Regions from separate parts of the Nocardia sp. NPDC058176 genome, predicted to be linked through region 1. Evidence: riboswitches for the same ligand, from Rfam matches in the RefSeq annotation. Region 1 holds a riboswitch; each other region holds the start of a gene.
What was found. A riboswitch is a leader RNA that binds a small molecule or an ion and turns the genes downstream of it on or off. The one in region 1 is predicted to bind cobalamin.
Positions count from the first base shown of each region.

Region 2: another riboswitch for cobalamin. It lies ahead of glyA (serine hydroxymethyltransferase); the one in region 1 lies ahead of cobN (cobaltochelatase subunit CobN).
Region 3: another riboswitch for cobalamin. It lies ahead of ACFVVM_RS05835 (ABC transporter substrate-binding protein); the one in region 1 lies ahead of cobN (cobaltochelatase subunit CobN).

Region 1 covers NZ_JBHVVA010000001.1:2,304,277-2,307,544, forward strand. Annotated here, with positions in the region: gene cobN (cobaltochelatase subunit CobN) at 1-1,814, opposite strand, end outside; cobalamin riboswitch at 1,855-1,978, opposite strand; gene ACFVVM_RS10745 (hypothetical protein) at 2,071-2,553, opposite strand; gene ACFVVM_RS10750 (MerR family transcriptional regulator) at 2,550-3,268, opposite strand, start outside.
Region 2 covers NZ_JBHVVA010000005.1:397,082-400,349, reverse strand. Annotated here, with positions in the region: gene ACFVVM_RS26210 (TetR/AcrR family transcriptional regulator C-terminal domain-containing protein) at 1-520, opposite strand, end outside; gene glyA (serine hydroxymethyltransferase) at 648-1,943, opposite strand; cobalamin riboswitch at 2,012-2,243, opposite strand; gene ACFVVM_RS26200 (hypothetical protein) at 2,284-2,730, opposite strand; gene ACFVVM_RS26195 (short-chain fatty acyl-CoA regulator family protein) at 2,810-3,268, opposite strand, start outside.
Region 3 covers NZ_JBHVVA010000001.1:1,241,400-1,244,667, reverse strand. Annotated here, with positions in the region: gene ACFVVM_RS05840 (FecCD family ABC transporter permease) at 1-215, opposite strand, end outside; gene ACFVVM_RS05835 (ABC transporter substrate-binding protein) at 212-1,249, opposite strand; cobalamin riboswitch at 1,278-1,492, opposite strand; gene ACFVVM_RS05830 (TerD family protein) at 1,519-3,054, opposite strand.

The DNA of each region.
Region 1 (3,268 bases):
AGGGCGGAGATGTTGGCGTGCTCGTCGAGGAGCTGTTCGAGGCGGGAGATGTCGCCGTAGGTCTCGGCGCGCGCCATCGGCGGGATGAGGTGGTCGACGAGGGTGGCGTGGGCGCGGCGCTTGGCCTGGGTGCCCTCGCCGGGGTCGTTGACCAGGAACGGGTAGATCAGCGGGAGGTCGCCGAGGGCGGCGTCGGTGCCGCAGGAGGCCGACATGCCGAGGGTTTTGCCGGGCAGCCATTCGAGGTTGCCGTGCTTGCCCAGGTGCACCATGGCGTCGGCGCCGAAACCGTCGGGCGCGGACAGCCAGCGGTAGGCGGCGAGGTAGTGGTGGCTGGGCGGCAGATCGGGGTCGTGGTAGATGGCGACGGGGTTCTCGCCGAAGCCGCGAGGCGGCTGCACCATCAGCACCACATTGCCGAAACGCAGTGCGGCGATGACGATCTCGCCCTTCGGGTCGGCCGAGCGGTCGACGTAGAGCTCGCCGGGCGGCGGGCCCCACGCCTCGTTCACGGCCTCGCGCAGGTCCTCGGGCAGCGAGTCGAACCAGCGGGTGTAGGTGGTGGCGCCGATGCGGATCGGATTGCCTTCGAGCTGTTCGGCGCTGAGCCAGTCCGGGTCCTGACCGCCCGCGGCGATCAGGGCGTGGATGAGCGCGTCGCCGTCGCCTTCCTCGAGGCCGGGGATCTCGCCGGGCTCGCCGAGATCGTAACCGGCGCTACGCAGTTCGGTGAGCAGGCGGATCGCACTGGCGGGGGTGTCGAGGCCGACGGCATTGCCGATGCGGGCGTGCTTGGTCGGGTAGGCGGAGAGCATGATCGCGATCCGCTTGTCCGCGGCCGGGATGTGGCGGAGGCGGGCGTGACGCACCGCGATACCAGCGACCCTGGCGGCGCGTTCGGGATCAGGGACGTAGGCGGACAGGCCGTCGGCGTCGAATTCCTTGAACGAGAACGGCACGGTGATGATGCGGCCGTCGAATTCGGGCACCGCGACCTGGGTGGCCACGTCGAGCGGGGACAGGCCGTCATCGTTGGCCTCCCACTGCGCGCGGCCGCTGGTCAGGCACAGGCCCTGCAGGATCGGCACGTCGAGAGCGGCCAGGGCGGCCACATCCCAGGCCTCGTCGTCACCACCGGCCGAAGCGGTGGCGGGCTTGCTGCCGCCCGCGGCGAGGACGGTGACCACGAGGGCGTCGGCGCGGCCGAGCAGGGTGAGCAGTTCGGGTTCGGCGGTGCGCAGGGAGGCCGCATAGACGGGCAGCGCCTTGGCGCCCTTGGCTTCGATCGCCGTGCACAGGGCGTCGATGTAGGCGGTGTTGCCCGCGAGATGCTGGGCGCGGTAGTAGACGACGGCGACCGTGGGTGCGTGCGGTTCGAGAATGCGCGCGGTGCGGTCGAGTTCGCCCCAGGTGGGCAGCTGCACCGGCGGGTCGAAGCCGTGGCCGGTGAGCAGGGCCGTGTCGGAGAGGAAATTGTGCAGCTGGCGCAGGTTCTCGGCGCCGCCGGCGGCGAGGTAGTTGTGCGCGTCGGCCGCGACGCCCACCGGCACCGTCGAGCATTCCATCAGCTCGGCGTCGGGCGCGATCTCGCCGCCCAGCGCCACCATCGGCACCCCACTGGCACGGATCGCGTCCAGGCCCTCCTCCCAGGCGCGCTTGCCGCCGAGAATGCGCACGATCACCAGATCCGCGCCGTCGAGGAGCCCCGGCAGGTCGTCCACCAGCAGCCGGGCCGGGTTGCCCCACCGGTACTCGGCGCCGCTCGCGCGTGCGCTCAGCAGATCGGTGTCGGAGGTGGACAGCAGCAGGATCACAGGGTGAGACCTTCCTCGGGTGACGCGCCCATCGGTGGGTGTGCGGTGCTCGCCGGAGAGGGTCTGGCTGTTCACAGTGGCGCGACCGCACCGGATTTCCACCGGTTTCCTCGTCACCCGCCGAGCATCCCGATCGTACTGGCCCCCTCCCCCCAGCAACTTTCCCGCCCCGTCCCCCGGACTGGACATGTGATCACCACGCTCTGATGGCGGCATCGGCCGAGAGCCGCCCGCCACCAGAGCGTGGTGATCTTGGTCAGGGAGTGGGGCGCGGGGTGGTGTCGTTGGCGGTGACGGCGGCCGTCACCTCGGTGAGGGCGCGGCGGATCATGGTGCCGTAGTCGTCGTCGGGGAGGGTGTGCAGGTGGGTGGTCGCGGCGGTGAGGTGGCGGGTGGCGGCCGGGAAGGCGCCGAGGCGGCGGAAGTCGTCGGCGAGGTTGAGGTGCAGGGACGGGTAGAAGCCCGCGACCCGCAGGCCCGCGTGGTGGTCGTGCACGCGGGCGTCGGTGAGCGCGTCGGCGGCGTCGAGGGCGCGGACATTCCACACGAGGGCTTCGGCGGGGTCGTCGTAGGCGTCGGCCAGGTAGTGGGCGAGGGTGCAGCGGTGCAGTGGGTCGCCCGCGACACCGATCTCGGTCCAGAGGTCCAGCAGCACGGCGCGGGTGGTGTCGGTGGCATCGGCGCGGAAGTCGGTGACGGCCTGCGTGATTCGGGTAATCACGGCATCGGTGGTGGTCATCGGGCGGGCTCCTCGGTCGGTTCGGGGCGGCACGGCATGGCAAGGGTGAACAGGTCGCCGTCGTCGGCGGAGCGGATACCGGCGGGCAGATCGGGGGCGATGAGATCGAGCATCACGTCGGGGCCGACCGCGGCGGCGACCGCGGGATAGAGGGTGGTGACGGCGAAATGGATGGTGATCGCCGGGCCGGTGATCACTGCGGGGAGCGAGCGGGTGGCGGGGGCCGACGGCCATCGATCTCGGCTCGTGAGCGACCTGTACGCGGGGGTGGCGCCGATCTGCGGCGAGTGCTCCGGCCCGGGCCTGGTGGCAGACGACCCGCCCGCGGGGTTGATGGATTGGTGCGGCGACTCGGTGTCGGTCGTCGGCACCGGGAGGAATTCGGTGAGGGCCACTGTGTTCGGCGGGGTCAGGCATAGGGCGATGACGGGTGAACCGGATTCTTCGAGTGCGGTGAGGAACGCCGCGCGGGCGAGCACTACTCGGGTACGCGCCGGGGGTAGGGCGGCGAGCATCGCCCGGTAGTCGGGGAACACTTCGGGCGAGCGGCGGCACCGGCGGCGATCGGGTTCGTGGGCGCCGATCGCGAGTTCTTGCGGAACTGGGTCGGGTGTCCGGGTCTTCGCGACCGGAACGTCAGGTGCACCTGCGGCAGTGGCGTTCCCGTCCACGGAATTGGTTGCGGTGGAACTTGTTTCGTGATCCGCTGAGCCGA
Region 2 (3,268 bases), on a different contig from region 1:
CGACGATCTCCTGCAGTTCGTTGAGCACGTGGCCGTAGAGGAAGCCGAACAGCGCGCGGTAGACGTGCAGCGCGTCGGCGCCGGTGAAGCCCGCCGTGGTGAGCAGGCGCAGGACGCCTTCGAGCGGGCGGACCACCGCGGGCGGCCGCATCCCGAGCGGGGTGGACAGCGGCCGGGTCACCAGCAGCGGAACGACATTGGGGTGCGCGAGGGCCATCGCGCGGAACGCGCGGGCGACCGCGCGCAGCTGGGCGATCCAGTCGGGATCGTCGGCGTCGACGGTCAGCTGTTCGAAGACGAGTTCGGCCACGCCGTCGAGCACGGCGGCCTTGTTCGGCAGGTGCCGGTAGATCACCATCGGATCGCGCCCGACCGCCTCGGCGAGCCGCCGCATCGACAGCGCGTCGACACCGTCACGGTCGACGATCGTGAGCGCGGCGGCGAGCACCGATTCCCTGGTCACGGGTCCGCTGGGGCGTCCGAAGCGTGGTTCTGGCCGGTCTGTCGAACTTTCGGCCATCGGGGCACCTCCGTCTGCGTCGACTGGTGATCAGTGTAGGCCTACAGCGTTGACAAGGCGGTTGGTCCGGTGTGCCGATGGTCCGGGCCTTGGGGGTGGACCGGGCCATCGGCCTCGGGGTGGATGGTCAGCCGAGGAGGTTCCAGTCCTCCAGGCCTTGATACAACGGGACACTCTGCGCCAGCTTCGAGACCCGACCCCGCAGGGTTTCGGTATCGGAAGTGCCTGCCAGGGTCGCGGCGATGATGTCGGCGACCTCGGTGAACTCGCTGTCACCGAAGCCGCGGGTGGCCAGGGCGGCGGTGCCGATCCGCAGACCGGAGGTGACCATCGGGGGACGGGGGTCGAACGGGACCGCGTTGCGGTTGACCGTGATCCCGACCTCGTGGAGCAAGTCCTCGCCCTGCTGGCCGTCGAGTTCGGAGTTACGCAGATCGACCAGGACGAGGTGGACGTCGGTGCCGCCGGTCAACACCGAAACACCCTTGTCGGCGACATCGGCGCCGGTGAGGCGTTCGGCCAGGATCCGGGCACCGGCGAGGGTCCGTTGCTGGCGGTCGGTGAATTCGTCGGTCGCGGCGATCTTGAACGCCGCGGCCTTGGCCGCGATCACATGCATGAGCGGCCCGCCCTGCTGCCCGGGGAACACCGCACTGTTGAGCTTCTTGGCGAATTCCTGCTTGGCCAGAATCAACCCGGAGCGCGGGCCACCCAACGTTTTGTGGACGGTGGAGGACACGACATCGGCATACGGGACCGGGGAAGGATGCAGGCCCACGGCGACCAGGCCGGCGAAGTGGGCCATGTCGACCCACAGGTAGGCCCCGACCTCGTCGGCGATCTCCCGGAAGCGCGCGAAGTCCTGATGACGCGGGTAGGCCGACCAACCGGCCACGATGACCTTCGGTTTGGCTTTGATCGCGATGTCACGGACTTCGTCCATGTCGATGCGGTGGTCTTCTTTGGACACTCCGTAGGAGTGGACGTCGTAGAGCTTGCCCGAGAAGTTCAACCGCATGCCGTGGGTCAAATGCCCACCGTGGGCGAGGTCGAGACCCAACAACGTTTCGCCGGGGTTCATCAACGCCATGAGTACGGCGGCGTTGGCTTGGGCGCCGGAGTGGGGTTGGACGTTGGCGAATTCGGCGCCGAAGAGTTCTTTGGCGCGGTCACGGGCCAGGGTTTCGACGACGTCGACGGCTTCGCAGCCACCGTAGTAGCGGCGTCCGGGGTAGCCCTCGGCGTATTTGTTGGTCAGGACCGAGCCTTGGGCTTGCAGGACCGCGCGGGGGACGAAGTTCTCCGAGGCGATCATTTCGAGGGTGTCGCGTTCGCGGGCGAGTTCGCCTGCCATCGCGGCGGCCAACTCGGGATCAAGCTCGTCGAGGGACAGATCATTGACAGAGGTGCTGGAAACAACCACAGGTTCGAACTCCGTTGGCTAGCAAGGATGATCGCCGCCAGATCCGCGAGGCGACGGCCGCCGGATACGGCGTATCCGGCACAGCGGGCAGGTCTTCGGACTCACGGGCATCGACCCGGAATCCTCGGGTCGACCTACTGGCCGTCGCTTCCCGGACGTGCGCGTCCAGTGCCGATGACGGCGGTCGTTCCTGTTCACCGCTGCGGGACAGTCCCGGATTCCCACCGGGTTCCCTCTTTCGACGCTCGTGACGGATCGGGGGCTCCCGTAAACGTCGTCACCAGCGAACCAGCTGCGCGAACAGCATAGATGGGCAGCTCGGCGAGCGGAGAGCCCGGTCTCAGGCGAGGACCCGGGCCAGCGCCCGCCAGCGGCGGTGCCGGTGGCGGAACATCAGGTGGATGAAGGCGCGGGTCGCGAGGCCGTGCAGGCCGTCCTCGATCTCGATCTCGTCGGTGTAGCGGCAACTGTTCGGGCCGAGGGGTGCGAACGTCAGCCGGTGATTCCAGACGCGCAGCGGGCCGCCGTGCTCGTTGGTGTAGATCTCGAACTCGTCGAGCGAGACGATCCGCAGACGGTGGGTCCACAGCGGGACGATCCCGAACAGCCAGAGCCGGGCCGAACCCAGTGCGCCCGGTTCGATGTGCTCGGGAATGCTCATCCCCGGCACCCGCAGGTACGGCCGGACGACGTAGGCGAACAGTTCGGGTTTGGCGGCGAGCGAGCGGGCCAGCTCGGCGGAGATCGGCAGCTCGGTGGTCAGGCTCACCTTGGTCACGAGGTCGATGATGCCGGAGGCCACCGCGTCCGGCAATGCCCTCCCACGCCGCGATCGCGATCGCCGCTACGCGGTGCGCCGCAGGCAGCTACCGCGAGGCCCGTGCCGCGCGGTCGACCGGCGTGTACGGGATGTTGGCCGCGCGGTTCTGGTCGACCCGGATCGCGCGGCCCAGTTGCGGGAAGGCGCGCTGCGCGCACTCGTGGCGTTCGCAGATCTTGCAGCCCGCGCCGATCGGGACCGCGGTGGCCTCGTCGTGGATCGGCAGGCCGTGGGAGTAGACCAGCTTCTCGGCATAGGCCAGGTCGCACCCCAGTCCGATGGCGAAATCCCTTTTGGCGGAAAGGTATCCGGGCGCGCTCTCGTCGGTGGTGCGGGCCAGCCACAGGTACTTGCGGCCGTCGGGCATCTCGGCGATCTGCGTGCGGATCCGGCCCGGCGTGGTGAAGGCCTCGTGCACCACCCACAGCGGGCAGCTGCCACCGACCCGGGAGAAATGAAATGCGGTGGCCGACTGGCGTTTCGAGATATTGCCCGCTCGATCGGT
Region 3 (3,268 bases), 1.1 Mb from region 1:
GCGAGCGCGACACCGGCGAGCAGCCCGGCCAGCGTGCGCGGCAGCCGGATGTAGCGCACGACCCGGTCGCTGTCGGTGCCCTGGAAGTCGGTGAACGCCGCGAACGCCTGGTCGAGGGTGAGCGGGTGCGAGCCGATCAGGATCGAGGCCACGCAGACAGCGGCGAGCGCCGCACCGGCCAGGATCAGGCCGGTGCCGCGAACGGCGAGCGTCACCGTCCGAACAGATCGGGGTGGATCAGCTCGGCGACCAGTTCGGTGGCGTGCGCGATCCGCACACCGGCGGCGCGATCGGCGAACAGGAACGGATGCACGACGCCGTTGCGGACCGCGGTCAGGTTCGCGAAGGCCGGATTGCCGACGAGCTTGTCGACCTGGGGCTGTCCGTCGGCGCGGGTGTAGGTGGCCTTGCAGCAGGCGCTGGTGAGAATGATGTCGGGGTCGCGGGCGATGAGCTCCTCGGCGCCGATCTGGACGTTGCGGCGCTCGGTGAGGTCGGCGAAGGCGTTCACCCCGCCCGCCGCCTCGATGATCTGGGTGATGAAGTCGATGCCACCGGCGGCGGTGTAGGTGCCGTCGTCCTTGGGCGTGATCACCGCGACCCTCGGCTTCGGCGCGTCCGCCACCTTCGCGCCGACCGCGGCGATCCGCGCGCTCAGCTCCGTGACCACGTCCTCGGCCCGGTCTGAGACACCCCAGAGTGCTCCGAGGTCACGCAGATCCGCGTACACGTTCTCGAACCGCACGGTCTTGGGGTCGATCGCCTCGTCGGCGAGTCCGTCGGCGCTCGGGCACAGCGGGCTCACGACCCAGGTCTGTACGCCCAGCTCGTGCAGGCTCGCGCGGGTGCCGACGCTGTTCTGCGCCGACTTGGCGAACACGCCGTTGAACCCCGACAGCACGAAATCGGGCTTCTGGGAGAGCAATTCGTCGCGACTCGGCAGCTTCTCGACATAGGCCGACTTCGCCTGCGCGTCCTGGTATTCGGGCAGTACCGTGGAGTCGAGGAACGCGGTGCCGACGAGCCGGTCGGTGACACCGAGCGCGTGCGCGATCTCGATCGAGGGCTGGTAGGCGGCGTAGATGCGCTGCGGCGGTGCGCCGACGGTGATGTCGATCCCGCAGTTCGCGCGGGTCACGGCGTTCGCGCCGGTGGCTTCGGATTCGGGCTGCACACCACAACCGGCGACGACGACCGCACAAGCGATCAGCGCACCGGTACGTAGGCGCGCGACAACAGACAGGGTCACGGTGACGGCCTTCCAGGTCCTCGTGGAACGGTTACTGCGTAGCCGTGGCCGGTCTCCTGGCTGACGGGGATTCGCGCGACGGATCCACCTTCCCAGGGCACACGTGCCCCAGTGGCTCCGGACGACAACAGCCGTCCGGATCGATCCGTCGCTCCCGATCACAGTGGCGAGGGCCGCACCGGTTTCACACCGATTTCCCGAACACCACGGCTCGGGGACTGTACCAAGATCACTACTGGACGGTCGACTTCCCCCGGGTCATCGCGCGATCAGCGGGCGTCGGGGCAGCGGCCGGAGTAGGTGCTCAGACCCAGACCGTTGCTCTTCTTGCTGCGACCGACGGGGCCGTTCTTCGCGGAACGGACCCAATTGCCCGCGGTGTCGAGGACAGGCATGCGCTCGCTGAAGGCCCGGCTGTACTGGACGGTGCCATCGACGGTGAGGATGCCCTCGCGGACGTCGATGTGGGCGACGGTGGCCCAGAAGGAGTTCTTGCCGTTGCCGATCACGACGGTGATCTGGTCGGCGTCGGGACCCGGCAGGCCGTCGGGACCGGGGCGGCCGTAGCGGACGCGCACGCGCGGGTTGCCGAACTTGTCGATGGCGCCCGCGCCGTTGTCGACGGACTGGTAGACGTTGAGCAGCAGGTCGCCGTTCTCGGTGGGGCGCACGATCACTTGCTCGGTGGCGGGCAGGTTGTTGGCGCCGGGGCCGCGGCTGTCGCCCTGGTGGTGCATGAACGGCCAGGTGTTCAGGTCACCCTGGTGCCCCTTCTCACCGCTGATCACGACGTAGTCGCCGGTGACCTCGTTGCGGCAGAAGAAGTACACGTCGAGGTCACCGACCCCGAACTGGGTGACGCGGCCGTGCTGGTCGTATTTCGCACCGCGCCCGTCCCATTCGAGGCCGACGGTGAGGACGTAGCCCGGGTCACCCTTGCGCAGGTCGATGCTGGCGCGGCGGCTCGGCGAATCCTTGGTGAGGACGACGTCGACCTTGCGGAGGTCGATCGCGGGTCCTGAGGCGGGCGGAACCTGTTGTGGCGCACCGGCAGGCGTCGCGAAGGGGGCTTGCTGCTGGCCGTATTGGGGCGGCGCGGCAGGGTGCGGCTGCCCGGGAAACTGCGGCGCACCGGCAGGCTGGGGCGGCGCGAAAGACTGCGGCGGTGCGGGGTACTGCGGTGCGCCAGGCTGCGGCGGCACGGGGAACTGTGGCGCACCAGCAGGCTGCGGCGGCGCGAAAGACTGCGGCGGCGCGGGGTGTTGCGGCGCAACGGGTTGCGGCGCGGCGGGTTCCTCGTCGACGGAGATCCCGTGCTCGGTCGCGAAGGCCGCGAGCCCGGCGCTGTATCCCTGCCCGACCGCGTCGAGCCGCCACCCGCTCCCCCGGCGATACAGCGCGACGGCCTGCAACACCGTCTCGCTGTCCAGACCCGGCGGCACGAAGGTCAACGACTGACTCGCACCGGCGATCGAGATCCGCAACCCGGTGACCTCACCGAACCGAATCTCCTGTGCCTCGGTGCTGCCCGCGATCACGACCCGATGGATGTCGGCGGGCAATGCCGAAAGGTCCACCGACACAACAGCATCGGATTCCAGCTGCACGCCGGGCGCCGAGGGATTGTTGAAGAAGACGAAATCGGCGTCGGAGCGCACCTTGCCGTCGGCGGTCACCAGCACCGCGGACACATCCACCGCCCCCGCCGGGCTGTCGAGGTCGATGCGCACGGTGTAGCGCCCGTCGACCAGATCGGTCTTCGACCCCTTGGACACCTCGCCGACGGTTGCCGCGGTCCCACTCATGTCGTGCTCCTACCCCATCCGTGCGCCGACCGTCGCGCCCGATCGAGGTGATCGGCGCGACTCCGCTCCCACCGTACCTGCCGGGCGCCGGTGCCACGGCGGGTCGCGCACGAGGTGATCACCCCGGCGCGGTGTTCACCCTTGTCCCGCTCGATAGCGCCGCCGGTTCGCGCGTTGGCTTCGATCACAGCGTCCCGGAACATCGGTCGCGGAC